4 linked regions of the Roseibium sp. Sym1 genome follow. The protein of the gene in region 4 interacts with the protein of the main gene of each other region in a pairwise test. Links are inferred from orthologs where the notes say so. Each region holds a gene or a part of one and is shown on either strand. Other genes may lie near its edges.

The links.
Region 1: the proteins of dnaE (region 4) and O6760_RS04810 interact in binary tests that used the Escherichia coli proteins (3 or more experiments, as listed by UniProt). The link is inferred for Roseibium sp. Sym1 from one-to-one orthologs.
Region 2: the proteins of dnaE (region 4) and O6760_RS19505 interact in binary tests that used the Escherichia coli proteins (3 or more experiments, as listed by UniProt). The link is inferred for Roseibium sp. Sym1 from one-to-one orthologs.
Region 3: the proteins of dnaE (region 4) and dnaQ interact in binary tests that used the Escherichia coli proteins (3 or more experiments, as listed by UniProt). The link is inferred for Roseibium sp. Sym1 from one-to-one orthologs.

What each region holds. Positions count from the first base shown.
Region 1 is NZ_CP114786.1:1,058,771-1,065,710, forward strand. Bases 2,575-5,569 are described here. They hold O6760_RS04810 (DNA polymerase III subunit gamma/tau), read right to left. Parts: upstream 5,032-5,569; coding sequence 3,118-5,031; downstream 2,575-3,117. Other genes in these bases: O6760_RS04805 (YbaB/EbfC family nucleoid-associated protein), read right to left, coding at 2,708-3,028; O6760_RS04815 (hypothetical protein), read right to left, coding at 5,133-5,531; O6760_RS04820 (hypothetical protein), read right to left, coding at 5,518-5,569. Outside these bases: O6760_RS04790 (sulfate transporter family protein), read right to left, coding at 1-483; O6760_RS04795 (class I SAM-dependent methyltransferase), read left to right, coding at 908-1,654; recombination mediator RecR, read right to left, coding at 1,900-2,508; more of O6760_RS04820, read right to left, coding at 5,570-5,778; O6760_RS04830 (LysE family translocator), read right to left, coding at 6,289-6,921. UniProt on the Escherichia coli protein: Part of the beta sliding clamp loading complex, which hydrolyzes ATP to load the beta clamp onto primed DNA to form the DNA replication pre-initiation complex.
Region 2 is NZ_CP114786.1:4,291,543-4,298,321, reverse strand. The notes cover bases 1,583-4,416. They hold O6760_RS19505 (aminotransferase), read right to left. Parts: upstream 3,672-4,416; coding sequence 2,493-3,671; downstream 1,583-2,492. Other genes in these bases: O6760_RS19500 (SPFH domain-containing protein), read left to right, coding at 3,844-4,416; O6760_RS19510 (asparaginase), read right to left, coding at 1,583-2,454. Outside these bases: O6760_RS19520 (dimethylarginine dimethylaminohydrolase family protein), read right to left, coding at 1-803; O6760_RS19515 (GNAT family N-acetyltransferase), read left to right, coding at 816-1,265; more of O6760_RS19510, read right to left, coding at 1,426-1,582; more of O6760_RS19500, read left to right, coding at 4,417-5,628; O6760_RS19495 (hypothetical protein), read right to left, coding at 5,656-5,868; O6760_RS19490 (hypothetical protein), read right to left, coding at 5,904-6,647. UniProt on the Escherichia coli protein: Shows aminotransferase activity with methionine and histidine as substrates, and to a lesser extent also with phenylalanine.
Region 3 is NZ_CP114786.1:1,657,064-1,663,980, reverse strand. What follows is about bases 1-2,972. They hold dnaQ (DNA polymerase III subunit epsilon), read left to right. Parts: upstream 1-1,115; coding sequence 1,116-1,829; downstream 1,830-2,972. Other genes in these bases: O6760_RS07535 (2-hydroxyacid dehydrogenase), read right to left, coding at 2,772-2,972; O6760_RS07540 (aminoglycoside phosphotransferase family protein), read right to left, coding at 1,866-2,750; O6760_RS07550 (hypothetical protein), read right to left, coding at 656-1,009; coaE (dephospho-CoA kinase), read left to right, coding at 23-610; O6760_RS07560 (shikimate dehydrogenase), read left to right, coding at 1-26. Also shown: more of O6760_RS07535, read right to left, coding at 2,973-3,758; O6760_RS07530 (SH3 domain-containing protein), read left to right, coding at 4,127-4,543; enoyl-ACP reductase FabI, read right to left, coding at 4,615-5,430; fabB (beta-ketoacyl-ACP synthase I), read right to left, coding at 5,441-6,664; 3-hydroxyacyl-[acyl-carrier-protein] dehydratase FabA, read right to left, coding at 6,801-6,917. UniProt on the Escherichia coli protein: DNA polymerase III is a complex, multichain enzyme responsible for most of the replicative synthesis in bacteria. The epsilon subunit contain the editing function and is a proofreading 3'-5' exonuclease.
Region 4 is NZ_CP114786.1:4,745,951-4,753,981, forward strand. What follows is about bases 2,291-6,376. They hold dnaE (DNA polymerase III subunit alpha), read left to right. Parts: upstream 2,291-2,672; coding sequence 2,673-6,176; downstream 6,177-6,376. Other genes in these bases: O6760_RS21720 (cysteine rich repeat-containing protein), read left to right, coding at 6,310-6,376. In the rest of the region: proS (proline--tRNA ligase), read left to right, coding at 1-33; O6760_RS21705 (lipoprotein-releasing ABC transporter permease subunit), read left to right, coding at 113-1,417; O6760_RS21710 (ABC transporter ATP-binding protein), read left to right, coding at 1,429-2,145; more of O6760_RS21720, read left to right, coding at 6,377-6,762; O6760_RS21725 (LysR family transcriptional regulator), read right to left, coding at 6,833-7,723; O6760_RS21730 (HalD/BesD family halogenase), read left to right, coding at 7,839-8,031. UniProt on the Escherichia coli protein: DNA polymerase III is a complex, multichain enzyme responsible for most of the replicative synthesis in bacteria. This DNA polymerase also exhibits 3' to 5' exonuclease activity. The alpha chain is the DNA polymerase catalytic subunit.

The sequences.
Region 1 (6,940 bases), 3.7 Mb from region 4 along the record:
CAGATAGCCGTTCACCAGGAAAAACGCGACCAGGTTGATGCCCGGGACCAGCAGCAGGATAAGCGCGAACAGGTTGCCGAGAATGACAACACCGGTGAACTTGATCGTCTGCATTACCGCCTGCGAAAACGGCAGCGCCGTGCCGGGACGGTCGCCCGGATAATCCTTCCGATCGACGATATCCGCGATTTCGTCCTGGAACAGGCCCGCGAACAGCGCCGAAATCGGCGCGATCAGGAAACCGAGGGCGAAGACGGCGCCGATGCCGGTCAGGATCGAGATCGACCACTCGATCCAGCCGACCCAGCCGGCGCCATTGCCATATTCGGTCGCCGCCACACCGAGAAAGTGGGTGACCAGCCATTGCAGCACGATCCAGATCACCACCAGGATGCCGAGCGTGAACCCGAGCATCTTCCAGAAAATCGCGCGGAACGGCGGCTCGAACACCTCGGACATGGCACGGGCAGCGGCTTGGAACATGACACCTTCGTGATTTGGATTGCGACCGCCCCGACATAGGGGGCGGAGTGGATCGGCGCAAGGGTGGGCGTTAGATCTGCCGGGGTGTTGAGCGATCGCCACCTGGACTTTCGACTATCGCGGCTGTCACCCCGGCCAAGCGAAGCGCGAGCCGGGGCCTACTCGCATAACCGCTTGCTGAAGCAATCGGAAGGATTTCCGAGAGCGGAAACGCACCAGCAGCTCTCTGGAAATGAGTGGGCCCCGGGTCTCGCTTCGCTCGCCCGGGGTGACACCGCGGATGAAGCAAGACCCTGGGGAACGTTGAATTGTGAAGTGGAAGGTAAACCGTTATCAACTATTCGTTGTATACGTTCTCGAAGAACACCAGTTTGGTTGTATCTTGTCCTGCCGGTTTCTTTTGCTCTCTTGCCCCGGAGCCCACATGACACAACTTCATACGCATGCCGATGGCACCGCCGCTCCTGCCCACGCCTCAGAAGCGCTCGACATGTTCCAGTATGAATGGGGCATCTACCAGAAGCTGGTGCGCGCCAACGGGATGCATCACCGGGAACTCGGCCAGATCCTGCGCCGGCTGATCGAGACCCGCTTCGACCGGCCATTCACCTTTCTCGACCTCGCCTGCGGCGACGCCAGCCTCGCCCGCTGCGTTCTCAAGGGCAGCAAGGTGACGCGGTATGACGGCATCGACCTGTCCCGGCCGGCACTGGAGTGCGCCGCCGATGTCATGGCGGGTGTTTCCTACGCGGTGACCCTGTCGGAAGAGGACATACACGACGCGGTTCTGCAGAGGCCGCAAAGCTGCGACATCATCTGGTGCGGGTTTTCCATCCACCATCTTCGGCGCGACCGGAAGCGGGAGATGCTGGCGAGCCTTCACGAGGCGCTGAAGCCGGGCGGGATCTTCGTGTGTGCCGAGCCGATCTGCCGGACGGGCGAAACACGTGCAGACTTTACCAAGCGCTGGGAAAGCGAACTGCGCCGCAGGTTCTCAATCCTGACGGACACCGAATACGCCCATCTCTGGAATCACATCCGCACCTGCGACTATCCCGAACCGCCGGAAGACTGGATTGCCATGGGGGAACAGGCAGGCTTCAGCCGCGTCCAGGAGCTGTTCCGCTTTCCCGGGGATCTGTTCTGTTCGGCGTTTCTGTTCGAACGGTAGGAACAAAGTGAAACGCTGAACTTCTCTCCTGTGTCATCCCCGACAAGCGAAGCGCAATCGGGGACCCATTGGTTTCCAGAGGCAATGGAAGAGGCACAGCATTGCCGGCTGACAGCGCTCAAATCCAGACCTCTTTCCGGGAAGCGATGTGGATTGGGTCCCGGCTCAAGGCCGGGATGACCGCCGGGGTGGTTTAGGACGTCAACAAAGCCCCGGTAGGCGCGACTTTTTCAGAAGTAGGGCCCTCAAACCCGCGTGCGCGCTCTCAGCGCTTGCGCCAGCGTGCCTTCGTCCAGGTAATCCAGCTCGCCGCCGACCGGCACGCCATGGGCAAGGCGGGTGACGTTGACATCAAGGTGGGACAGCTGGTCCATGATGTAGTGGGCCGTCGTCTGGCCTTCGACCGTGGCGTTGATCGCCAGGATGACCTCGTTGAGATCCTCGGCGCCGCAGCGCTCGATCAGGGAGGCAAGGTTGAGGTCTTCCGGGCCGACGCCGTCGAGCGGCGACAGGGTGCCGCCGAGCACATGGTAGCGGGCGTTGATCGCCCCGGCCCGTTCCAGCGCCCACAGGTCGGCGACATCCTCGACCACGACCAGCACGCCCGGATCCCGTTTCGGGTCGGCGCAGATGGTGCAGGGGTCGCAGGTGTCGACGGTGCCGCAGGTGGAACAGATGCCGATGTCGCGGACCGCGACACCCATGGCCTCGGCCAGCGGCACCAGCAGCTGATCCTTCTTCTTGATGAGATGCAGCGCGGCGCGGCGGGCCGAGCGCGGCCCGAGCCCCGGCAGCTTAGCCAGGAGCTGGATCAACCGCTCGATTTCCGGTCCCGCAACTTGTTTTTGCGCCATATGTTTCTCTTCAAAAGAGCTTTCACAATCAGGAGGGGTCTATCCCCTCACCCGGGCCTGCGGCCCGACCTCTCCCATTGGGAGAGGCTACATTTTTGCGGATTTGCGGCACGCTCCGGTCCCTTCTCCGCGTCGGGAGAAAGTGGCCAGCTGGGCCGGATGAGGGGCAAAAGCCGGCAATTTCCCGCAGCACCTGACCTCAGAACGGCAGTTTCATGTCGGCGGGAAGGCCGAGGCCGCCCATCAGGTCCTGGGTCTTTTCCTGGATTGCCTGTTCGACCTTGGCGCGTGCTTCCGTGTGCGCGGCAATGATCAGGTCTTCAAGGATTTCCTTTTCGTCCTCTTTCATCAGGGACGGATCGATGGCAAGGCTCTTCATGTCGCCCTTGCCGTTGAGCGTCACGGTGACCAGGCCGGCGCCGGCACTGCCCTCGACTTCGATGTCGACAATCTGTTCCTGAAGCGAGCCCATCTGCTCCTGCATCTGCTTGGCCTGCTTCATCATTTTCAGGAAATCCATCGGATCTCTCCTTTACTCGTCCGCAGCGGCGCCCTGCCGCGCGTCAAACCCCATCTGGGAACTGCATTTAGAAGAACAAGGTGTTCCGATCAATCGTCTTCGTCATCGCCGAGCGCTTCGCTCAGCAGCGGATCACTGACCATGGGATCCACCATCGCCGCCTCGTCCTCTTCCGTGACCTTGACAGTAACATCGACAACCTTCGCCCCGGGGAACGCCGCGAGCAGGGAGGCCACCGTCGGATGCGACTTGGCATCGGAGAGAAGCTGCTGCTGGTTGGCTTCATTCTCCTCGTGGATGGTCGGCCGGCCCTGGGTCCGGGAAACCACGACGAACCAGCGCTGGCCGGTCCACTCGGTGAGCTTGCGGCCGAACTCGCCGGCAATGTCGGCGGGCGCATCCTCTGTCGGCTGGATCTCGATCTTGCCCGGCTCGAATTTCACCAGCCGCATCTGCCGCTGGATCGCCACCTTCATCGGGATGTCGCGCTTTTCCGAAGCCAGCGCGGAGCAGTCATGCAGGTTTTTCAGGTTGTAGGCGGGCGCGGCCGGCGCTTCGGGCTGCGGCGCCGCCTGAGGCGAGGCCTGCGGCGCCGGCAACCCTCCCTGGATGGCGGAGAGCTGCGGACGGGCCGAGGCCTGCATGCTGGGACCGCTGCCGGAACCGCCGGAAGTATGGGACATGCCGACCGCCATGGCCTGGCCGCCACCACCACCGGAGGGCGCCGCACCGCCACCTGAAGGCGCGCCGCCTGCCTGCGGCGTCTGCCCGTTCCGGATCTGCGCCATCAGCTCGCCCGGATCCGGCAGGTCGGCGGCATAGGCGAGGCGTACCAGCACCATGTCGGCGGCGGCCAGCGGCTTCGAGGCAGCATGGACTTCCTGAACGCCTTTCAGCAGGATCTGCCAGGCGCGGGACAGGAGCCGTACGGAAAGCTGATCGGCATATTCGCGCCCACGGGCGCGTTCGGCTTCCGTCACCGACGATTCGTCCGCGGATTTCGGCGCCACTTTCATGCGCGTGACCAGGTGGGTGAAATCGGCCAGGTCCGTCAGCACGATCGCCGGATCGGCACCGACCTCGTATTGCGCCTGCAATTCACCGAGGGCCTCCTCGATGCGGCCGGCCATGACGTGGCCGAAGAGATCGATCACCCGGGCCCGGTCGGCAAGGCCAAGCATCTGGCGCAAATCTTCCGCCCCGATGGCCCCCGAACCATGGGCCATGGCCTGGTCCAGCAGGGACAGCGAATCGCGCGCAGAACCCTCGCCGGCCCGCGCGATCAGCATCAAGGCCTCGTCGGTGATCTGGATGCCTTCCGCGTCCGAGATCCGGCGCAACAGGCCGGTCAGCTTGGCCTGGTCGATCCGGCGCAGGTCGAAACGCTGGCAGCGCGACAGGACCGTGATCGGCACCTTGCGGATTTCGGTGGTGGCGAAGATGAATTTCACATGTTCCGGCGGCTCTTCCAGGGTCTTCAGAAGACCGTTGAAGGCCGCGTTCGACAGCATGTGCACTTCGTCGATGATATAGACCTTGTAGCGCGCCGTCGCCGGACGGTAGCGGGCCGCGTCGATGATCTCGCGAATGTCGTTGATGCCGGTATGGGAGGCGGCGTCCATCTCGATGACATCGACATGGCGGCCTTCCATGATCGCCTTGCAGTGGGTGCCTTCCTCGGTCAGCTTGACCGTGGGCTTGTCGGCACCGCCCGGCACCTCGTAATTGAGGCCGCGGGCAAGAATGCGGGCCGTCGTTGTCTTGCCGACCCCGCGCACACCGGTCAGCATCCAGGCCTGTGCGATGCGGCCGGTGTCGAACGCGTTTTCCAGGGTCTGGACCATCGGCTCCTGGCCGACCAGGTCCTCGAAGGTCTTGGGCCGGTACTTGCGCGCCAGCACACGGTAGGCGCCATCGCTCGGCGCGGGCGCCGCCGCGCCGCCGCCGCTCATCAGTCCGGGCGCCTCGGCGCCGCTCTCATCCGGAAAACCAGTCTCGTCCATGAGCCGCACCATACCCATTTTTTTGCAAAGTGGGACGGTCCTTTGAAAGTTTTTCTGTGGTTGGTTTGCTCACGCGTGCGGACCGGAGAGGATTTCCCGCCTCATGCCTGAAACCGGTCCGGCATCAGGAACTGCTGCCGTGCCCGCGGCGAGGCCATCCGGCTGTCCGAATACCAGGTCGCCATCAGCGATCTCGAGGTCAGATCCGGGTTCTTCTCCAGAAATTCGGCAAAGGTTTCGTGCGCCGTTTCGGCCATGCGTTCCGACAGCAGACCGAGAAAGGCCAGCGTGATCGTGACATTGAACTTGTCCGGTACGCCCGCTCTCGCGGCGACGTCCTGCAACGCGCGGCCGTAGCGCTGCGCCGCATCGAGGAATTCATAGCGCTGCAACATCTGGCAGGCGACACCGATATGATCGACATGGGTGAAGCCCCTTGCCTCGAGCACTCCGGCCTCGAAACGGTCGGTCATTTCCGCATAGTTCCTAAGATCCGTCATCCGTTCCGTCCTTGAGCTTGTGACTGTCCGAAGCGGTCAGGTCGAGGTCATAGACACTCTTCAGCTGTGCGATCTTGCCGAGCGTTTCCTCCGAGAAGGGCCGCTTGTTTTCAAAGGCGTGCAACGCCAGGCCCTCGATAAGATCGCCGAGTGACATGTCGAGATGCTCCGCAAGCCCCTTGAGCACTTTCAGGAGCCGTTTTTCAACACGGACCCCGGTCTGAACACGTTCAATCGTTTTCGTCATTTTGGTATATTGGTACCAAGATAACATGCTGTCAACATGGAAGCGGAAGCACATGCATTGGGCGGCAGAGGCGCTTGCAGGTGTCACCCCGGACAAGCGCAGCGCAGATCCGGGGCCTACTCGCAGATCTGCTTGTCGAAGCGGCTGAAGGGGCCACGGCAGCAAAACGCATGCTTGGAGAATTCAGAACGACTTCTCTGGAAATGAGTGGGCCCCGGATCTCCCTTCGGTCGTCCGGGGTGACGCCGAGGCATTTTGCGGCCGAAAAAACAAAAAAGCACCGCGGTGATCCGGCGGTGCTTCCAGCAAAGCTTCGAGGCTTTTGAATTGGGTGGGAGGCTGGCACGGCGACCCGTGCCGAGGCTCGTTAGGGCTGCTTCCTTCCGGACCTGACCCGGTTGGCGAGTGGCTCGTCCACCACCAACCTCCCGAGCGCCTTATATCAGATGCCCCCGGGGGTTTGGCAAGAGGGCGGCTCTGGTTTTTTGTTTGCCGGAAAAACGCTGTTCCTCAAGGACGCAGGGACGCCAGTTTCAGACCGAAACCCATGAAGACCAGGCCGGTGACGCCCTTCAGCCAGCGCTGGAACGACGGATCCCGGGCCGCCCTGCTGATCCGGGCCAGAAGCACGATCATGGCCGCGAACCAGAGCGCATTGATCAGGGAATGCAGCGCGACCAGCGACATCGCCGACGAGACGGCGCCCTCGCCCGCCGGGATGAACTGCGGAAACGCCGCCAGGTAGAACATCGACACTTTCGGATTGAGGGCATTGGTCAGGAACCCTTCGCCGAAAGCCTTTGCCAAAGTGCGTTTTCGCCGCGCCGGCAAGACATCCGGGGCCAGCGTCTTGCGTGACAGGGCTTCGCGGAGCGCCTTCAGGCCAATCCAGAACAGATAGGCGGCCCCCAGCAACTTGACCACGAAGAAGGCCTCGGCCGAATGCACCAGAATCACGGAAATTCCGAGGATCGACAGCGTGCCATGGAGAATGAAGGCGGTCACGAAGCCACCGATATTGGCAAAGGCGGCCAGCCGGCCGGACGTCGGCACGGTCTTGGCGATCAGAACGCCGTTGGGACCGGGCGACATGACGAGCAGGCTGGCGACAAGCACAAAACTCAATACCGTTTCGAGGGACATGAAAGAGCACCCGGAGTGT
Region 2 (6,779 bases), 450 kb from region 4 along the record:
GCCGCACCAAGCGCGAACCGCAGCGACAGGCAGGACAGGCCGCCATCGACCTTGCGGGCCTCGTGTGTCGGCAGGACGACGGTCCTGAACCCGGCCGCCTCGATCGCCGCCTGTGTCTTCGGATAGCCTTCCGGCACCAGCACCACGTCGTTCACCCGGATGACATTGGCCGCATAGTCCTCGCCTTCAGCCACCTGCACGATCTTGCGGTCACCGAAGAAACCGCTGTCGGCCATCGCCCTTGTGGCCAGGATGACATTGTCCCCGAGCGTCGAGCAGGCCGTCTTGAAATGCAGGACGCCTTCCGGTGTCTCGCAGACCTCGGCTTTGTAGCCCCACTCGCCCAGCAGCTTCGCGAAGGCGTCCGCGCCCTCCCGGTCGGTGCGCGCCGACAGGCCGATCAGGATGACATCGTCGAGCATCAGCACGTCGCCACCGTCCACATGACCGGAGCCCGGCAGTTCGACCACCTTGCCGAAGCGGGCAACGAGCGCGGCCCGGATTTCCCGCCCCTCGCCCTCCCGGCTCGCCGTGCCGGGACGCAACCGGATCGCCCCCTCCGGCAGACAGAAGGCCGGGTCCTCGACAAAGCAGCTGTCGGGAAAGGCCTCCAGCGGCGGCAGAACGTCGACGGTCAGACCGGCCTCTTGCAGTGCCTTCACATAAAGCCCATGTTCTTCGCGGAATTTTTCCCCGCTCGGGTCACCTGAATCCACGGCGCGGATCCCGTTGGCGACACTGTCGGCGGGCGTGCGGGTGATCGCGTGGGTGAAACGGAAGGACAGGCCGGGGCGATGCGCCATGAGACAACTCCAGTGACAAGGACAAGCGCCCAACCAGCCATTCGCAAGGCCGGTTTGCAAGACGTCGATGCCCTCAAATCCTGTATCGACCGCGCCTATCAACCGGTAAAATCGAACCTTCCGGACCTGCCGGATGTCTCCGCAGGTATTGCCGACGACATACGCGATCATCACGTCCTTGTCGCCGAGTTGGGCCGCAGGATCACCGGCTGCGCCATCTTTTCGCTCAAGGGCTCAAGGGCCCACCTGATGAACATCGCCGTTGACCCGGATGTGAAAGGACAAGGTCTGGGCAGGTGCCTGATCGAGCATGTGGAGCGCATAGCACGGGACGGCGGCGCTACCGAAATTCACCTTGCGACCCACGTGGGCATGCCCGGAAACGTCACGCTCTACAGTCACCTTGGATGGAGTGAAACTTCAATAACCGGCAACAAGATATTGATGAAAAAGGATCTTTAACCCAACTCGATTCACACCCAACGACGTCATCTTGAGCAGCCGCGTCAGCGGCGTCTCGAAGGATGGGCGGCACAGTCAGAACAAGCGGCCGATCCTTCGAGACGGACCTGAAGGTCCTCCCCAGGATGACGTCGTTGGGTGAGCCACTTCTGTACCAGCCCTACGGCAGCGCGGCCTTCAACGCCGCCAGGAAGTCCTGTCTCGGCCGGATATGGCCGGCCTGGATCCCGCGCCGGGTCAGGATCGGCGGATTGACCAGCCCGTCCAGAAGCGCGGCCTCGTCTTCGTTCAACTCCAGAAGAGCTTCCAGCACCGTCGCCATCATCACCTCGGCGGCGCGCGTTGCGCCGTCGTCGCATTTGAGAGCGATACCGAAACCGAGTTCGGGCACCGAACCGCAGAACACGCCCTCGGCCCCGGTCTTGACGAAGACCCGCCCGCGGAACCCTTCCATCACCTTTGTGCAGAACCTGTCGGCGCCGGCGACCATGTAAGGCTCGTTGATGCAGGCGTCGTAGAGACGCTGTGCGGCGTCGGCGCGCTGCGGTTCCAGGCCCTCGCCCGTTCCGAACGCGGCAAAGGCCCGCGCGAATTTCTGCAATGGTGTCGCGTAGGTCGGAATGGAACAACCATCCGTGCCGCAGACGTCCTCCGACAGCGTGTCGCCGGTCAACTGTTCCATCACCAGCTTTATTTCCCGCTGCACAGGATGACCGGCGTCGACATACCCCTTGGTGTCGACTCCCATCACCTTGGCAAGGCCGAGAAACCCTGCATGTTTGCCCGAACAGTTGTTGTGCAGCCCGCAGGGTGTCTCGTCGGCCAGGATCAGCTTGGCCGCGTCTTCCATGCGCTGCGGCCATTGCGGCCCGCATTCCAGGTCGTCCTCGCTCAGTCCGGCCTTCATCAGCATGACGCGCGCCGAATTTGCGTGAACCTCCTCGCCGCTGTGCGAGGCGCAAGCCAGCGCCAGTTCGGCATCGGACAGGTCCAGCGCATCGGCCGCCCCCGATTCCACCAGCGGCAGGGCTTGCAGGGCCTTGATGGCGGAACGCGGAAACACACGCGCTTCGACATTGCCGATTTCACAGACAGGTTTGCCCGCCGTATCGACAATGGCAATACTGCCGCGATGAACGCTTTCGGTCACGGAGCCTCTGGTGACGTCGACCAGCGCGGGATTGTCCATGTAGTTTCTCATTTCAATAGGGTCGCTCGAATTCGAGGCTAGGCGGATTCGGCCCGCGCCGCAGTCAGAAAAGCGGCAAGCCGTGTCAGCGCCTCGTCAATGACAGTGTCCTGTTTGCAAAAACAGAAACGGATATAGTCTGTCGGCGCGTCGGAACCATAGAAGGCCGACACCGGAACGGCAGCGACACCGGCCTGCGTGACCAGGGTCTCGCAGGCCTCAACATCCGTCCGGCCGAGACCGAGACCGCCGATGTCGCAGGTCAGGAAATAGGTCGCCGCGCAAGGCAGAACCGAAAACCCGAGTCCGGCAAGACCGGCGGCCATGCGGTCGCGCTTGGACATCAGGTCCTGCGTCAGACCGGCGAAATAGCTGTCGTCCCTGCCAAGGCCGTAGGCGACCGCCTTTTGCAGATTGGGCGGCGTGGTGAAGGTCAGCCACTGATGCGCCTTGGAGATCGGATCCATCAGCCCGGCCGGTCCGGTGACGTACCCCACTTTCCAGCCGGTCAGAGAAAAGGTCTTGCCGGCCGAGCCGATCCGCACCGCGCGTTCGCGCATGCCGTCGAAGGTCATCAGCGGCCGGTGCTGTGCACCGTCGAACACCAGATGCTCGTAAACCTCGTCACAGATCGCATAGACGTCGTGCTCGATGCACAGATCGGCGATCAGCTGCAGTTCACGTTCGGAAAAGACCTTGGCGGTCGGGTTCATGGGATTGTTGATCAGGATCGCCTTGGTCCGCTCCGAGAAGGCCGCTCTGAGGGCATCCTCGTTCATCGACCAGTCCGGCGGTGTCACACGCACGCGTACCGGAATGCCACCCGCCTGTTTCACTATCGGCAGGTAACAATCGTAAAGTGGTTCGATCAGGACCACCTCATCCCCGGGAGACACCAGCGCGATAAGGCAATCCGCCAGCGCTTCCGTCGCCCCCGAAGTCACCATGACCTCGCTCTGCGGATCGACGTTCAGCCCGTAAAAACGCTTGTTGGCGTCGGCAACCGCCTGGCGCAGGGCGGGAAGGCCCAGCATGGGCGGATACTGGTTCGGCCCCTCGACCAGCGCCTCGGCTGCGACGCGCCTGATGTCTTCCGGCCCGTCCACATCCGGAAACCCCTGCCCCAGGTTCACGGCTCCATGGGCCATGGCCAGGCGCGACATGGTCTCGAACACGGTGGTGTCGATGCCGGTAAAGACCGGATTGGTCGGTTTCATGTATCCTCCCGGACGCCTTTTTGCCGGTTCTAGTCTTCACATGAGGCGCCGTCGAGCAAATTTCATGCGGCGGCGCGTCAAAACATGACATTTTTACAGAAGCTTCGTTTGACTCTCCGCCAGCTCGGCGATCAGATAACGCTCGATCGTGGCACGCGCGGGAGGACATGCAATGCTTGGTGTGGTCATCGGAATTCTGGCGATTTTTCTGGGCGCGGCGATCATGCTGCGCCGAACGGGGGCCCACGCCGGCAGTCATCGCCTTGTCAGGCTGTTCGCAAGCCGCATCATGGGGATTGTCCTGATTGCGATCGGCGGTTTCATGCTGCTGTCCACGTCCTTCATCTTTGTCGATGCCAACCAGGTCGGCCACCTCAAGCGCATCTACGCCTTCAAGGAACTGCCCGAGGGCCGCATCATCGCGCTCGACGGCGAAAAAGGCCCCCAGGCCCAGATCCTCGGCCCCGGCTTTCACTTCATTCCGCTGGTCCGCGTGCTCTACGATTTCGAGGAATGGGACGTCATCACCATTCCGGAAGGCTATTACGGCCAGCTGACGGCGCTTGACGGGAGCGCCATGCCATCGGGCATGTTCATGGCGCCTGCCATTTCGGACGAGAATGTCGGCGAGATGCTGAACGCGGCCACCTTCCTGACCAATGGCGGGCTCCGCGGTCCGCAGGAAACAGTCCTGAAACCGGGCCAGTACCGCCTCAACCGCTACCTGTTCGATGTCCGCCTCGACGAGAACACCAACGCCACCATCATCCCGGCCGGCCATGTCGGCGTGGTCAAGTCCAATGTCAGCCAGCCCGGCATCAACTGCGTCGAGGAGGAGGTATCCGCGTCCACGGCGTCCCGCGAGGCACTGACCGTGCCCCTGGTACCGCGGGGCTGCGTGGGCATCTGGAAGGAACCGCTGTTTCCGGGCGCCTACTACCTCAACCGGCAGGCCTATGAGGTGACCCTGGTCGATACCCGGGTACAAACCTGGGAATACAAGGGCGGCTACACCAAGCGCATCATCGACCTGTCCGTCGACCAGCAGGGCAACATCCAGCAGACCGAGCGATCCGTGCAGGAACAGATCCCGGGCGACGCCGCCGACCGGGCGGTTTATGTCAAGGTCGAGGGCTGGGACATCCCGCTGGAACTGCGTGCCCTGGTGCAGGTCGATCCCGACAACGCGCCGGTTGTCGTCGGCTCTGTCGGCGGCCTGCAGGAAATCGAGAACCGTATTCTGACCCCTGCGATCCGCTCAATCGTGCGCAATGTCGCCGGCGCCTCGATCCGTGTCCAGGACAGGAACGAGGACGGCACACTGGCGCAGCCGGCCAGTTACACGGTCCGGCCGACCCGCGTGCTCGACCTGATTGAAAACCGGGACGCGATCGAACAGACCATCGAGCAGCAGATCAAGGTGGAAGGCAACAAGGCCGGCGTGAACATAAGGGAGATCCGCCTGGGTGAACCGGCCATTCCGCCTGAACTGCTGGTCTCCCGCCTGCGCGTTCAACTTGCGGACCAGCTGTCGACCGCCTACGAGCGTGAGACGGATGCCCAGCAGAAGCGCATCGAGACCGAACAGGCGCGCTCGACCGCCGACGAGCAGCCCCGCCTTGTGGAAGCGCAGATCGCGGTCCAGGTGGCCAATCAGCGTGAACAGGAACGCGCGGCCCTCGGCCGTGCCGAACGCCAGTTCCTGGAAGAACTCGCGCGCGGCCAGAGGGCCCAGGTGGACGTGCTCGGCCAGGACCGCGTCGCCCTGCTGCAGGCGCTTGAAAAGCTGCTGACCTCGCTGGAACGCAAACCGGAACTGGTCGGGCTTGTCGGCAAACTGGTCCCCAACACGGTGGTCGGTGGCGACAGCGGCTTCGCCGGCGCGGCGGCCCTGCTTGGTGCCAGCCTCGGCCAGGCGCAGCAGGCGGGAGCAAACCGCTCACCGGCGGGTCAATAAGCGAGCAGGCGCCCCTGGGCGAAGGTGTCAGCTCGGCCCTTCGCCGTTGTGGGCACTGCCCGTGGACATGACGTTCCTGAGGGCGTTTTCGACCCGGGGAACCAGGGCCCGATGGCCTTGCGCAACGGGTGTCAGGCCTGGCGCGTCAAACCCGGACAGAACAAGCGGGTCGTTCGCGTGCAAGGCAGTCCCGGACCAAAACGACAGCAGCAAACACAACAGGGCAGCACGGCGCGTCATGCGGCAGTCCTTATCCTGGAGCCGCACAGCACCCATCAGGTCATTCCGATCCGGTGCAGCACGTTCTCTTCCGGAACCGCCTCCCCGGGGACGTCGTCGTCCGGCCTGGCCTCCCTGGCCTCTTCAAGCTGCCTCCTGAGAACAGCCTCTATCCTCGGCACCAGTGCGGCATGTTTTTCATGCAGGTAATGGTAGAAGGAAACGGTCCGCAACGACGGCGTCAGCGGGAACACGTCCTTCAGCTCGCGTTCACGGACAATCCTTCGGCCGGTTCCCTCTCCCACAATCACCAGATCGAGCCGGTCGCGCAGCAGCATTTCAAACAGCTGTTCCGGTGTCTCGGCGGTCCAGACCTCGGAAAAACCTTTGGCAAGTTCAGCCGCAAACCGCGCCCCGGACACATGGCCGATGCGCAGGTGCTTTAGCTCGCCAAACGATTTCCCGTGCAGCTCCGGCTTGTTTGCATAGGCAAATGTCCGCGCTTCGATGATCGGAACATCCACACGGATCAGGCTCTCGTGAGCCGATCCGGCGATCTTGACGCGTACCAATTCGCCATCGGTCTTTCCCGCGGCCGAGTCCAGAAGCGCCCTGCGGGGGCTGGAGATAACGGTCTCGATCCGGATGCCGAGTTCTTCATAGGCACGGGACAGGATCCGCTCGGCCTTCGGTGTCAGGTTCGGAGCATCGAAACCGGAAAAGCGCAGCGTGTCCTGGGCGCGGGCGGCGTCAATGAGAACGAAGAGGCTGATGAAGGCACACAGGGTGAGCCGGCGCATCTACATTCTCCCGATCTGAAGAAAACCGCTCAAGGCAAACATCCATTTCCTTCGCGTCGCCAGACACGACGGCGCGACCTCTGAAAGACCAACCCTACGTGAAACAAAGTCGCGTATGCAACCTGTTTGCAA
Region 3 (6,917 bases), 3.1 Mb from region 4 along the record:
TGGAAGACCTGGGGGTCGTCGCGTGATCCGGATCGGCCTCACCGGCTCCATCGGCATGGGCAAGTCGACCACGGCGAAGATGTTCGCCGCCGAAGGCGTGCCGGTCCATGACGCCGATGCCACGGTCCACACGCTCTATGCCGGCCGTGCCGCGCCGCTGATCGAGGCGGCCTTTCCGGGGACGACCGTCGGTGGCAAGGTCGATCGCAAACGGCTTTCCCCGCATGTGCTCGGTAATCCCGAAGCGATGAAAAGGCTCGAGGCCATCGTGCACCCTCTGGTGCGCGCGGAAGAACAGGCTTTTCTGGACACGGCCCGCGCCGATCGCCGGCGCATCGTCATGATGGACATCCCGCTCCTGTTCGAAACCGGCGGCGACAGGCGCGTCGAGGTGTCGGTGGTTGTGTCGGCCGCCGCGGAGATCCAGAGACAAAGGGTTCTGGCCCGGCCGGACATGACGGAAGAGCGGTTCGAGGCCATCCTGGCCAAACAGATGGCTGACGCCGAAAAACGGCGGCGGGCACATTTCCTGATCGATACCGGCATGGGCATGGCCCCGGCCCGGCGCCAGGTTTGCGCCATTCTCAAGGCGCTGGCGGGCTGCGGATAACACGCTTCGGTCAAATGACGTCAATTGACCGGAAAGCGCTCCAGCTCAATCAAGTCCCGGAATTTTCGAACAATAGATATCTTTCGTGTTCCGCGTTTCGAAGCACTCCGATCCGGCTTCGATATCGGCCGGAGCGGGAATTTCCACCGCCGGCTCCCCGTTCACGGAGTTGCCGTAATTGCTGAGTTTGATCTCGGTTGTGTCTCCGCTCTGCCATGTCAGCAGGTAAATTGCCGAAAATGCGTTTGCGGAAACTTCGATGGTGCAGTCTTCGACCGTGAGGCTGTTGCCGGCAAGCAGGGAACAGGTTCCCTGGTGGCGCTCCGGGCCTGCGGCATTGGCGGAAGCCGCCAGCGAGGCAATCAAAGCGCTGCACGCGAGACATAATCCAATATTCATGACCGCCTCCGTCTGAAACCGGCTGAACTCCGGGGAAAACCAGCATGCGGTCTTGCCTCCAACCGGTCAACCTGCACAGTGAATCGAAGAGACAAGGGCCAGGAACATGCGTGAAATCTCCTTCGATACGGAAACGACGGGTCTGAATCCGCGCGGCGGCGACCGGCTGGTGGAAATCGGCGGGGTTGAGCTTTTCAACCACATTCCGACGGGCAACTCGTACCACGTCTATATCAACCCGCAGCGGGACATGCCGGAAGAAGCTTTCCGGGTGCATGGCCTGTCGGCGGAATTCCTGTCGGACAAGCCCCTGTTCGAACATGTCGCCGACGAGTTTCTGGAATTTGTCGGCGATGCCACGCTGGTGATCCACAATGCGGCCTTCGACATGGGCTTCATCAATGTCGAACTGGAGCGCGCCGGCCGGCGGATCATCCCGAACACCCAGGTGCTCGACACCCTGGACCTTGCCCGCCGCAAGCATCCGACCGGGCCGAATTCCCTCGACGCACTTTGCTCGCGCTACGGCATCGACAACTCCAAACGCGTCAAGCACGGCGCCTTGCTCGACGCGGAAATCCTGGCCGAGGTCTATCTGGAGCTGATCGGCGGCCGTCAGACCGCGCTTGGCCTGGTGACGGAAGAAGAGCAGTCGGACGCCGGCAGCATGTCCTTTGAGCCCGGCGAACTCGGCACCTTCAACGCCCGCCCGCGGCCGGCACCCTTGAAACGACCGCTTCTGGATAGCGAACTGGAAGCGCACAAGGCCTTCATCGAGCGCATGGGCGAAGATGCGCTTTGGGGAAAATATGGCGGGTAGGCCGCGTGCCTGCATAACGCGACCGTTCCGGATCACCTATCCTAGCAACCACCGCACCGTCTCGAAATGCCGTTTTGAGCCGCCCCCTTCGAATGCCCAGGTCATTGTTTGTCCGATGGTCCAGAGGCGGGCCCGCTCGCGGTCCAGCGAGAGCTCCACGGACAGCCTGTCGAGCCGGTACAAGGCAGCTTGCCTGGAATGACCGAACTCGGGGCTGCGTATGATCGGGCTGAGAGCAAAGGCCGGATCCCCCGCGAGCGGTTTCGGGTCGATCGCAAGCCAGTCCGCGCGTTCAGCGGAAAGAATATTGTGTCCGTGCAGGTCCTGGTGCAGCAGCACCCGGTCGGTTTCAGCGGCACACAAATCGGACAGCGCGGTGACCGCAGCGTCCACCAGCCTCTGTTCACAGGGTTTTCCCGCTTTCAGCCAGTTCGTTTCCAGAGCGGTCAGCCAGCGTCTGGCCTCGTCTTCGAGCCCTGTGAAAGGTGCGCCGGCGGGGACAAGCAGCTGGTGCAGCAGATCCGACACGACACCAAGATGATCCGCAAGCGGATCATCGGCGAGAAAAGCACCCGGCGTGCAGCGTTCCAGGAGCAGCGCATTGAGATCCGGCGCATGTTCCAGCAACCGGATCGCGCCATGTCCGTTCCAGAGTCTCAAGGCGTCCGCCTCGAAGCGGCATTCGCGGTCAGGATATTGCAGCTTCAGAACGGCTTCTTCACCGTTGCGCCGGGCCGGCACAACGTAGGAAACATTGCCGCCTGAAAAGGCGTCGCCTATCCAGTCAAGTCTGAAACGGTCGCGGCTGCTTTCCAAAAGGTGAGGCAAACCGGCGAGCCATGCGTGCCCGCGTTCCGTCTCATTCAACCAGAGCAAGGTCTCCGGGACCCGGAATGCGGATCCGGTCGCCAAATCGGACATGCCGGAAACCTGGCCGGACGTTCAGAGCATCGACGGCAGGACCCGGTCCGGCGGGCGATGACCGTCCATGAAGGTCTTGATGTTGATGATGACCTTTTCGCCCATTTCGATACGGCCCTCGATGGTTGCCGAGCCCATATGCGGCAGCAGCACGACATTCTCCAGCTTGACCAGCTTGGGATTGACGGCCGGCTCGTGTTCGAACACGTCGAGGCCTGCCCCGGCAAGCTCACCGGCCTCCAGCATGCGGATCAGGGCGTTTTCGTCGATCACCTCGCCACGTGCGGTGTTGACCACATAGGCGTCCTTTTTCAGGAGCTTCAGGCGCCGGGCGGACAGAAGATGGAAGGTGCCCGGTGTGTGCGGGCAGTGAATCGACACCACGTCCATGCGCGCCAGCATCTGGTCGAGGCTTTCCCAGTAGGTCGCTTCCAGTTCTTCCTCGACGGCCTCGGCCACGCGGCGGCGGTTGTGGTAATGGATCGACATGCCGAAGGCCTTGCCGCGGCGGGCAACGGCCTGGCCGATGCGGCCCATGCCGATGATGCCCAGCCGTTTGCCCCAGATTCTGTGACCGAGCATCCAGGTCGGCGACCAGCCGGCCCAGTCGCCGCTTTCGATTGCCTTGATGCCTGTGGCAAGGCGTCGCGGCACGGCCAGCATCAGGGCCATGGTCATGTCGGCGGTATCCTCGGTCAGGACACCGGGCGTATTGGTGACGTTGATGCCGCGATTGTTGGCGCTGACCACGTCGATATTGTCGACGCCATTGCCGAAATTGGCGATCAGTTTCAGATTTTCACCTGCCTGGGACAACACGGAGGAATCGATCCTGTCGGTCACTGTCGGCACCAGCACATCGGCTGTCCGGACCGCTTCCACAAGCTCGGCCTGGCTGTAAGGCCTGTCATTTTCGTTGAGTCGTGTTTCGAAAAGTTCGCGCATTCGCGTTTCGACCACCTCCGGAAGCTTCCGGGTGACTACAACGACAGGCTTCTTTTTCGCCATACCATTTGCCTTTCGCGCTGCGTTGAGGACTTGTTAACCTCAACGGTACCACCTTGTCGCTGCGCGTGACGCGAGCGGAAGAGACCACACCCTTTCCTTACCAGATGGTCCGGCAGAAACAAGGGATCGGTTTCATTCGTCACGGATTACCGGGCTGACGGGATCGGCAAGCTGGTTTTCGCGCAAAATTTTCGGTACAGGTTTGCTCACAAAAGCGATCAATAACAATTGGACTACCGGACATAATGGCTTTTACGTACTCAGCATCCCGGCTCTTCCTCTGTGCGATGGCACTTGTTCTCGGGCTGAGTGGTGGAGCAACCTCCGCGCTGGCCCAAGGCAGCGGGACCAGGGCGACCGATTTGCCCTTGCCGAGATTCGTCAGCCTGAAGTCGGACCGGGTCAATGTCCGTGTCGGCCCGTCTCGGGAGCACAAGATTGCCTGGACCTTCGTCCAGTCCGGCCTGCCGGTGGAAATCATCCAGGAATTCGAGAACTGGCGCCAGATTCGCGACTGGGAAGGCAAGCAGGGTTGGGTCTTCCATTCGCTGCTGTCCGGACGGCGCACGGCGCTGGTGACCCCTTGGGAAAAGAACGACCGCACACCGCTCAGGGCGCGGTCGCGCTCGGACGCGGACATCGTTGCCGAACTCGAACCCTTCGTTCTGACTTCGGTCGATGAATGTGCCGGCGGCTGGTGCCGGGTCAATGGCGAGAATTACGACGGCTGGCTCGACCAGACGCGGCTTTTCGGCGTCTATCCCGACGAAGTCGTCGACGACTGACGACGGACGAAGTCGAACCAAAAAAGGCGGCCAACCGGCCGCCTTGTTCGTTTGTCGGTTGATCCGCGAAATCAGTCCGCCTTGACCTCTTCCTGAACCTTCAATTCGTTCAGGCGCGGCATCGACATGATGTTGTAGCCGCTGTCGACAAAGTGGACTTCACCGGTCACGCCACCGGAGAGATCCGACAGCAGGTACAGGCCGGTGCCGCCGATCTCGTCCAGGGACACGGTCCGGCACAGCGGCGAGTTGCGTTTCTGGAAGTTGAACATCAGCCGGGCGTCGGAAACGCCGGAGCCCGCCAGGGTGCGCACCGGGCCCGCCGAGATCGCGTTCACCCGGATGTTCTGCTCGCCATAATCCACCGCCAGGTAGCGGACCGACGATTCCAGCGCCGCCTTGGCAACGCCCATGACGTTGTAGTTCGGCATCACCTTGGTGGAGCCGCCATAGGTCAGCGTGACCAGCGACCCGCCATTCGGCATGATCGCCGCGGCCCGCTTGGCGATTTCGGTGAAGGAAAAGCACGAAATCATCATGGTACGGGAGAAATTCTCGCGCGTGGTGTCGGCATATTTGCCGCGCAGCTCCGACTTGTCGGAAAAGGCGATGGCATGCACCAGGAAATCGATGCTGCCCCATTCGGCCTTCAGCGTGTCGAACACGGAATCCACCGATGCGATGTCCTCGACATCGCAGGGCAGCAGGATGTTCGAGCCGACGGATTCGGCAAGCGGCTTGGTACGGCGGCCGAAAGCCTCGCCCTGATAGGTGAAAGCAAGCTCCGCGCCGTGGTTGGCGAGTGTCTTGGCAATGCCCCAGGCGATCGAATGGTCATTGGCAACGCCCATGACCAGGCCGCGTTTGCCCTTCATCAATTCAGACATTCAAAACTCCTCAGCCGTGGTAACGCGACAGTGCGAGCGAGGCATTGGTGCCACCGAAGCCGAAGCTGTTGGAGAGCACCGTGTCGAGGCCGGCGTTGTCAACGCGTTCCATTGCGATTTCACCCGGCTTCAGGGCCGGATCGAGCTCGGTGATGTTGGCGGAGGCCGTGATGAAATCGTTCTGCAGCATGAGCAGGCAATAGATCGCCTCCTGGACACCGGTGGCGCCGAGGCTGTGGCCCGTCAGCGATTTGGTGGAAGACACCGGTGGCTGAGCCTCTCCGAACACCCGCCGGATTGCCTCGATCTCGCCGATGTCGCCGACCGGCGTCGAGGTCCCGTGAGAGTTGATATAGTCGACCTTGCGGTCACCCAGGGTCTCGATGGCCAGGCGCATGCAGCGTTCGCCGCCCTCGCCGGAAGGTGCCACCATGTCGTAGCCGTCGGAATTGGCCGCATATCCGGTCACTTCGGCGTAGATCTTGGCGCCGCGCGCCTTGGCATGTTCCAGTTCTTCCAGCACCACGACCCCGCCGCCGCCGGCGATGACGAAACCGTCGCGGGTGGCGTCATAGGCGCGGGCCGCGGTCTGCGGCGTGTCGTTGTATTTGGAGGACATGGCACCCATCGCGTCGAACAGGCAGGACAGGGTCCAGTCGAGTTCCTCGCCGCCGCCGGCGAACATCACGTCCTGTTTGCCGAACTGGATCTGCTCCGTGGCCGCACCGATGCAATGCGCTGAGGTGGAGCAGGCCGAGGTGATGGAATAGTTGATGCCCTTGATCTTGAACGGTGTCGCCAGACAGGCCGAGTTGGTCGAGCTCATGCCGCGGGTCACCATGAACGGGCCCATGCGTTTGGGCGAGCCCTTTTCCAGGACGATCTGGTGCGCCTGGAACAGGTTCTTTGTGGACGGACCGCCGGATCCCATGATCAGGCCGGTGCGGGTGTTGGAAACGTCGCTCTCTTCCAGACCGCTGTCGGCGATGGCCTGCTGCATGGAGATGTAGTTATAGGCGGCGCCGTCACCCATGAAACGCAGCTGGCGTTTGTCGATCAGCGAGGGAATGTCGATATTCGGCATGCCGTGAACCTGGCTGCGAAAGCCGTGTTCGGCGTAGTCCGGTGCAAAGCTGATACCGGACTTGCCTTCGCGCAGGCTGGCCAACACTTCTTCTGCATTTGATCCGATGGAAGATACGATTCCCAAACCGGTGACGACAACGCGTCTCATTGCGGTCTCCTATGTCCTTTTCAGCGCGGCGTGGCGTTCAGGGGTCAGTGGCCTGCCGGCAGGTAGATAATATGCAAACCGGCGCTTCCAGTCAGAAAGAAGCGCCGGCAAAACAGTTGATTGTGGCTCGAGGGCGTCAGGATTTCGCCAGCCCCACGCGCAGGTCCGTTGCCTTGTAGATCTGTTCGCCGTCCGCCTTGAGCCAGCCGTCGGCGATGCCGAGCACCAGGCGGCCCTTCATGATGCGCTTGAA
Region 4 (8,031 bases):
TTGAACAAGCTGACCGCGGCATTGACGGACTGAAGCCGTCCGTCGATGCTTTGTTGCAGGGATTCGGCGCGCCGCAAGGCGCGCCACCGGGCATTGCTGAAGTGGATGGACAATGACAGCGGCAGACACGGCGGACGTTGAGGACGGTCACAGACCGGCAGCTCCAACCCGCCCCTTTTCCGCCTTCGAATGGATGATCGCGGGCCGGTACCTGCGATCGCGGCGGCGTGAAACCTTCATTTCCGTGATTGCCGGTTTCTCCTTTGCCGGCATCATGCTCGGTGTGGCGACCCTGATCATCGTCATGGCGGTGATGAACGGGTTCCGGACCGAGTTGCTGGGCAAAATCCTCGGCATCAACGGCCATATGCTGGTTCAGCCGATCGACATGCCCCTGACGGATTACGACGAGGTTGCATCCAGGCTCGAACGTGTTCCGGATGTCGTGGCCGCCATCCCCTTCATTGAAGGACAGGCACTTGTGTCCGGCCCCGCCGGCAATCTCGGCGCACTGGTGCGCGGTGTTCACGAGAGCGACCTGCGCCGCATTCCCCTGATCGCGGACAACATCCAGCTGGGCACGCTGGACGGTTTCGCCGAAGGCGAAGGCGTTGCCATCGGCTCCAACATGGCGCAACAGCTCGGGATTACCGTCGGCGACAACATTACCGTGATCTCGCCGCGCGGCAGTGTGACCCCGATGGGCGTAACGCCCCGGCTGAAGGCCTACCCGGTCACGGCGATCTTCAAGATCGGCATGAGCGAATATGATGCCACCTTCCTGTTCATGCCCCTTGAGGAGGCGCAGGCCTATTTCAACATGGATACCAAGGCAACCGGGGTCGAGCTTTACGTGGTCGACCCGGACAGTGTCGGTATCATGAAGGCGGCGATCGAGGAGGGCGCGGACAGACCCACCTTCGTGACGGACTGGCGCCAGCGCAACGTGACCTTCTTTTCCGCCCTGGAGGTGGAGCGCAACGTCATGTTCATCATCCTGTTCCTGATCGTTCTGGTGGCTGCGCTCAACATCATTTCCGGCATGATCATGCTGGTGAAGGACAAGGGCAAGGACATCGCCATCCTCAGGACCATGGGGGCAACCCGCGGCGCGATCATGCGGATTTTCCTGATCACCGGGGCCAGCATCGGCTGTGTCGGCACGCTGGCGGGATTTGTTCTCGGGCTGGTCGTCTGCCTCAACATCGAGAGCATCCGGCAGTTCGTTTCCTGGATGACGACCACCGAGTTGTTCTCGCCGGAACTCTATTTCCTGTCGAAACTGCCGGCGGAAATCGACAGCGGCGAAACCACGACCGTGCTTGTCATGGCCCTGGTCCTGTCCCTGCTGGCGACGGTCTATCCGGCATGGCGCGCGGCGCGGCTCGATCCTGTCGAAGCGCTCAGGTATGAATAGGGAGACGGGAGATGGACATGGCCGTTGATCCGCAAGGCGCACCGGGCCTCGCTCCCGCAGCGCTCGAGCTTTCCGGCATCGCGCGCAGCTTCGAGGAAGGCGACCGTCAACTGCACATTCTCAACGGAGCCAACCTTCGGATCGAGGCGGGGGAGATGGTTGCGCTGGTCGCAGCTTCCGGCACCGGAAAATCGACCTTGCTGCATATCGCCGGGCTGCTGGAGCGCCCCGACGAGGGCGACGTGTTCCTCGGTCCGGTCAATTGTTCGGAACTCAATGATGTAGAGCGCACCGCGATCCGGCGCAACGACATCGGCTTCGTCTACCAGTTCCATCACCTGCTGCCCGAGTTCACGGCGCAGGAGAACATCATGATGCCGCAGATGATCCGGGGCCTGCCGAAGAAGGTGGCGGCCGAGCGCGCGAATGAACTGCTCTCCTACCTGCGGCTCGGTGAGCGCGGACTGCACAGGCCATCGGAATTGTCAGGCGGTGAACAGCAACGCGTCGCGGTCGCGCGCGCCGTGGCAAATGCACCGCGCATCCTGTTGCTCGACGAGCCGACGGGCAATCTCGATCCGAACACGGCCGCCTATGTCTTCGATGCCTTGTCTGCGCTCGTGCGGGCGTCCGGCGTTGCCACCCTGTTCGCAACCCACAACATGGAACTTGCCGGGCGCATGGACCGGGCAATCACCCTTGAGAACGGTCTCGTGAAGGCCCTTTAGCCGGGTCAGGACCACCGGTATTTGGCTTCGGCCCGTTGGCCCGGCAGGCGAAAACCGGTCACCGTCGAGCTGCTCAGGCGGTCGTGAACAAAGCGAAAACCCCAAGTTTTCAGCAAATTTGATTTGCCTGTTTGCAAGGAGAACAAAAAGTGCTTGCAAAGAGAACAAAATTAGAACATAGTCCTTTTACGCAATCAGCAAGGGTTGGAGGATGTGATGTTCCATATCGCTCGTGATTTTGCCGCTTTCGGATCTCTCGTCTGTTTCTGCACCACACTCGCAGTTTGGGGCGACGTGCTTTTTTCCGTCAATTGACAATACCTTTGCAGGTCTGCTCCGCTGCATGAATTGATCGCTTCTCTGACAGGTGCCGCAATTGCTGCTTGTTGAGGGGGCGCATGTCCCGTTTACGGGTCGGCGTTGCGAATCCAAAGAACAGCGGGGACGACCTTGCTGTCGCCTCGACAGGCGGCTCCGGACCGGGTTCACTTGGGTTCTGATTCTCAGAACAAGCCGTGAGTGCCGTTATGCCTGGTCCCGCCGATGTTTCTTCTCTATCCGCTGAAACGGATGCAGCCGGCCGGAATGGGGCCGGGGGGCCGGGCTATGTTCATCTGAGGGTGCATTCCGCCTTGTCGCTTCTTGAAGGCGCCTTGCCGATCAAGAAGCTTTTGGACCTGGCAAAGGCCGATGCGCAGCCGGCTCTGGCAATCGCCGATACCAACAACCTGTTTGGCGCCCAGGAGTTCTCCGGGAAAGCGTGGGGCGCGGGGATCCAGCCGATTACCGCCTGCCAGCTCTCGATCTTTTTCGACGACGGTTTAGAAAGCAGCCGCAAAGGCGAGCCCGCGCTTGCGGACGTCGTGCTCATCGCGATGGACGAGACCGGATACGGCAACCTGATGGAGCTCAGCTCGCGGGCGTTTCTCGATACCGAAACCGGACTGCGGCCGCATGTATCCGCCAGCTATCTTTTTTCGAAATCCGAGGGTGTGATCGTTCTGACCGGCGGGGTCAACGGACCGGTCGGCGCTGCGCTGCTTGCCGGCAGAAAGGATCTCGCCAGGAACCGCCTTGAAGTCCTTGCGGACCGTTTTCCGGGCCGGTGCTATGTCGAAATCCAGCGCCACGGCATGGAAGCGGAGCGCAAGACAGAGGACGCCTTCCTGTCGCTCGCCTACGAGCTTGATTTGCCGGTCGTGGCCACCAACGAGGCCTTCTTTCCCAAGCGCGAGGATTATGAGGCCCATGACGCCTTGATCTGCATTTCGGAAGGGCGGGTGCTGATCGAGGATGACCGGCGCCGCCTGACGCCGGAACATTATTTCAAGAGCCGCGCGGAGATGTGCGCGCTGTTCGCGGACCTGCCCGAAGCCCTTGCCTCGACGGTCGAGATCGCCAGGCGGTGCAGTTTCCGGCCGCTCAAGCGGGCGCCGATCCTGCCGCGGTTCGCTGGGGCCGATGCCGATCCGGAAGAAGCGGAACGCGCGGAAGCCGAGGAACTCAAGCGGCAGGCCCGTGAGGGCCTTCAGGCGCGCCTTGATGCCCACGGACTGGCGCCCGGGCTGGAGGAAAAGGACTACTGGGAACGCCTCGACTACGAGACCGGCATCATCGAACGGATGAAGTTCCCGGGCTACTTCCTGATCGTTGCCGACTTCATCAAATGGGCGAAGAACAACGACATACCGGTCGGACCAGGGCGTGGCTCCGGCGCGGGCTCGCTGGTTGCGTGGTCGCTGACCATCACCGACCTGGACCCCATGCGTTTCTCGCTCCTGTTCGAGCGCTTCCTCAACCCGGAACGTGTGTCGATGCCGGACTTCGACATCGATTTCTGCCAGAGCCGTCGTGAAGAGGTGATCCGCTACGTCCAGGAAAAATACGGCCGTCAGCAGGTGGCTCAGATTATCACCTTCGGTTCGCTGCAGGCGCGCGCGGTGCTGCGCGATGTCGGCCGTGTGCTGCAGATGCCCTATGGCCAGGTCGACCGGCTGTGCAAGCTGGTGCCGGCCAATCCGGCCAACCCGGTCACGCTCGGTCAGGCGATCGAGGATGAACCGCGCCTGCGCGAGGCCGCAAGGGAAGAGGAAATCGTCGAGCGGCTTCTGGGCATGGCGCAGAAGCTGGAAGGGCTCTACCGCCACGCCTCGACACACGCCGCCGGCGTGGTCATCGGCGACCGGCCGCTGGAGCAGTTGGTGCCGCTCTACCGCGATCCGCGTTCCGACATGCCGGTGGCGCAGTTCAACATGAAGATGGTCGAGGATGCGGGCCTCGTGAAGTTCGACTTCCTCGGCCTGAAGACGCTGACCGTGATTGATACCGCGGTCAAGCTGATCGAGCGCCGCGGCATCAACGTGGATGTGGCGGGGCTACCGATCGACGATCTGAAGACCTATCAGATGCTTGCCAGGGGCGAGACCTTCGGCGTGTTCCAGCTGGAAAGCCAGGGCATGCGCCGTGCCATCGCCGGCATGAAGCCCGACAGGTTCGAGGACATCATCGCCCTGGTGGCGCTCTACCGTCCGGGCCCGATGGAGAACATCCCGGTCTACAACGCCGTCAAGCACGGCGAACAGGATCCGGACTGCCTGCATCCACTGCTCGAACCGATCCTGATGGAGACGAACGGCATCATCGTCTACCAGGAACAGGTGATGCAGATCGCCCAGGTGCTTTCCGGCTACTCGCTCGGCGAAGCCGACCTTCTCCGGCGTGCGATGGGCAAGAAGATCGCGGCGGAAATGGAAGTGCAGCGCGCCCGCTTCGTCGACGGCGCGGTGGAACGCGGCATCAACAAAACCCAGGCCGGAACGATCTTCGACCTGGTGGCGAAATTCGCCAATTACGGCTTCAACAAGTCGCATGCCGCCGCCTATGCGCTGGTCTCCTATCACACCGCCTGGCTGAAGGCGAACCACCCGGTCGAGTTCATGGCCGCGTCCATGACGCTCGATCTCGGCAACACCGACAAGCTCGGTGATTTCCGCCAGGAAGCGCGGCGCATGGGCATCGAGATCGTGCCGCCTTCGATCAACCGGTCCCAGGTCTATTTCGACGTTGCCGACGGCAAGATCCTGTACGCCATGGGGGCGATCAAGGGCGTCGGTGAACAGGCGGTGGAGCATATCGTTGATATGCGCGGCGATACGCCCTTCACGAGCCTCGGCGATTTTGCACGGCGCATTTCGCCAAGGGCGCTCAACAAGCGCACGCTGGAAAACCTGGTGGCGGCCGGGGCTTTCGACGAGCTGGAGCCAAACCGGGCCCGGGTCTTCGAAGGGCTTGACCGGATCATGGGGCTGGCGCAGCGCTCGGAAGAAAACCGGACGCTCGGCCAGGACGAGCTCTTCGGCGGCAGCGACAGCGAGGAGCCGTTGCAGCTCGACGACGTTCATGGCTGGACCAACGAGGAAAAGCTGCAGCGCGAACATGCCGCCATCGGCTTTTACCTGTCCGCCCACCCGATCGACGAATATGCCTCCGTGTTGAAAAAGATGCGGGCGCAGCCCTGGACCCAGTTCGCCGAGGCGGTCAAGCAGGGTGCATCGCACGGGCGCTTGGCCGGCACGGTCGTTTCCATGCAGGAACGCAAGACCAAGACGGGCATGCGCATGGGCATTGCCCGCCTGTCCGATGCCACCGGCCAATACGAGGCGCTTCTGTTCCGGGAGAAACTCGAGCAGTTCCGGGACGTGCTGCAGGCCGGGCGCTCGGTCGTGGTGCTCGTCGGAGCGGACATGCGCGATGACGAGCCTTCACTCCGGATCGAACAGGTCGACCCGATCGACCAAATGGCGGCGCGGCTGCAAAAGAGCATGCGCGTTTTCGTCCGGGATGAACGCCCGATCCAGAGCCTGACGAAGCATCTTCAGGTGCGCGGGGAGGGCGATGTCACGGTGATCGTTCTCCTGGAAAACGGCGCCCGTGAGGTCGAGGTCAAATTGCCGGGCCGGTTCCGCCTGTCGCCGGAAATCGCCGGTGCGCTGAAAGCAGTCCCCGGCGTGACGGATGTCCAGATGGCGTGAGTGCACCGGGAAAGACGGCGGAGCGAAAGTCTGTCCGGATCTTGTTCTTCCGCAGGGCAGGGTGATGCGCTAAAATTCGTGCAGAAAACAAAATGTCGGCTGGGGGCCGTTGCAACCTTCAAGGTGAGCGCAAATGGCCTGCATTCTCAACACGGCGGTGCTCGCCGCCGCTCTGGCAATTCCTCTGACTACGGCACCGGCCGGTTCGGCGCGGGCCAATTCCCTGATGACCGCCTGCAAGGTCGATGTTGCGTCCCTGTGCAAAGGCGTCCCGGAAGGCCGTGGCCGAATCTCGGCCTGCCTGTTTGCCCATGACAACCGGATTTCCGGCACCTGCAAACCGGAACTGTCCAAGATCACCAGCAGCGGCACCTTCAGGAAAATGGTGCCTTCCAGCCTGAACAGCCTGAAGGGATCGGCCGGGGACACCCAATTGAGGCGGGTCTGCGCCGGGGATATCAAGACTTACTGCGGCGGAGTCGGCTCGGCGACGGACCGTATACTGGCCTGTCTTTATGCCTGGTCCAACCGTATCGGCAAATCCTGTCATGCCGAGGCGAAGGCGATTTTGACAGGGGGCCGGTGATCGATCTTGCCAGGGCCCTGCTCGGCGGAATGTCTTGTCCCGAAGTGCAGCGCTTGCGTTCCCGGTTGCTTCAGGCGCCAGACGCAACATGGCCCTCCGCGGGACGTTTTCCTGCCTGGCCTGCACGACAATGCGTTTCCACCAGTCGCACCAGATCCTGGAAGGCGTCGCTAATGCGGGCCGGAGACACATGCAGCTCGATTTCCGCCAGCCCGAGGGCGGGCAGGCCGAATCGGCTGCCGATATCGCAGCAGCCGGACGGAATGCTGCGCGGTGTCTTGACCGTGATCGCCAGGCCGGCCTGCACCGGGACGTTGACGCCGGTGGGAGACTGGCTGACATAGGGTTCCCGCCAGGGCCGCCCGGTTCGCCCGACCGCGGCCAGGGCATGCGCCCTGAAGATGCAGCCGTCGGGATTGAGCGCCAGGGGCAGGTCCATGCCATCGCCAAGGTCGAAGGTCTCATGTGCCACCCAGATCATCGGCTCCACTCCCAGGACACGGCCGGTCCGGGTCGGTTGATGCCTGACGGCCAGCACCAGATCCAGCTTGCCCTCCCGGAACTGCTCCACGAGCGTTGAGGAAATGTCGCAGACAACCTCGACCTGTACCTCCGGATGGGTCCGCGCGAGTTTCGCCAGCAGGATCGGCAGGTACGCGGCCGCATGTTCTTCCGTCAGGCCGAAGCGGATGCGCTCGAGCGGCGTGTCCCGGTTCAGGGCCGTCCGGGCGTCCTGCTGCAGGCTGAGCAGCTGGCGTGCGAAAGGCAGAAGCCTGGTGCCGCCGGGCGTAAGCGCCACGGTTCGGCTCGTGCGGGTGAAGAGACGGGTGCCAAGATGCTCTTCCAGCCGCTTGATCTGCAGGCTGACCGCCGACTGGGTGCGGTTGAGCAATTTGGCGGCTGCACTGAAGCCGCCCGTGTCGGCAACGGTGACAAAGGCCTTGAGAAGATCGCTGTCCATTTATCTATTAAAATTACTCATAGAAAGAATATCAATAACTCGTTTCCCGCATCGAAAAAGGTCTTCTACGGTCGGCTTCAAGATGAGGTCGCCCGAACCGAAGGAGACGGTGCTGATGAGCGAGACGCAGATATTCAAGTTCAGCCTGGAGGATTGTATCGACCTGGCGCGCTACCCGGTCGACAGGCTGGAAACCGCGGCGGGACAGCAGCTGGTGGCCACCTGCCGCCGGCAACTGGCCGGTGACGGCTGTGTGGTCCTGAAGGACTTCGTGTTGCCATCCATGCTGGAGCGGCTTGAAGCCGAAA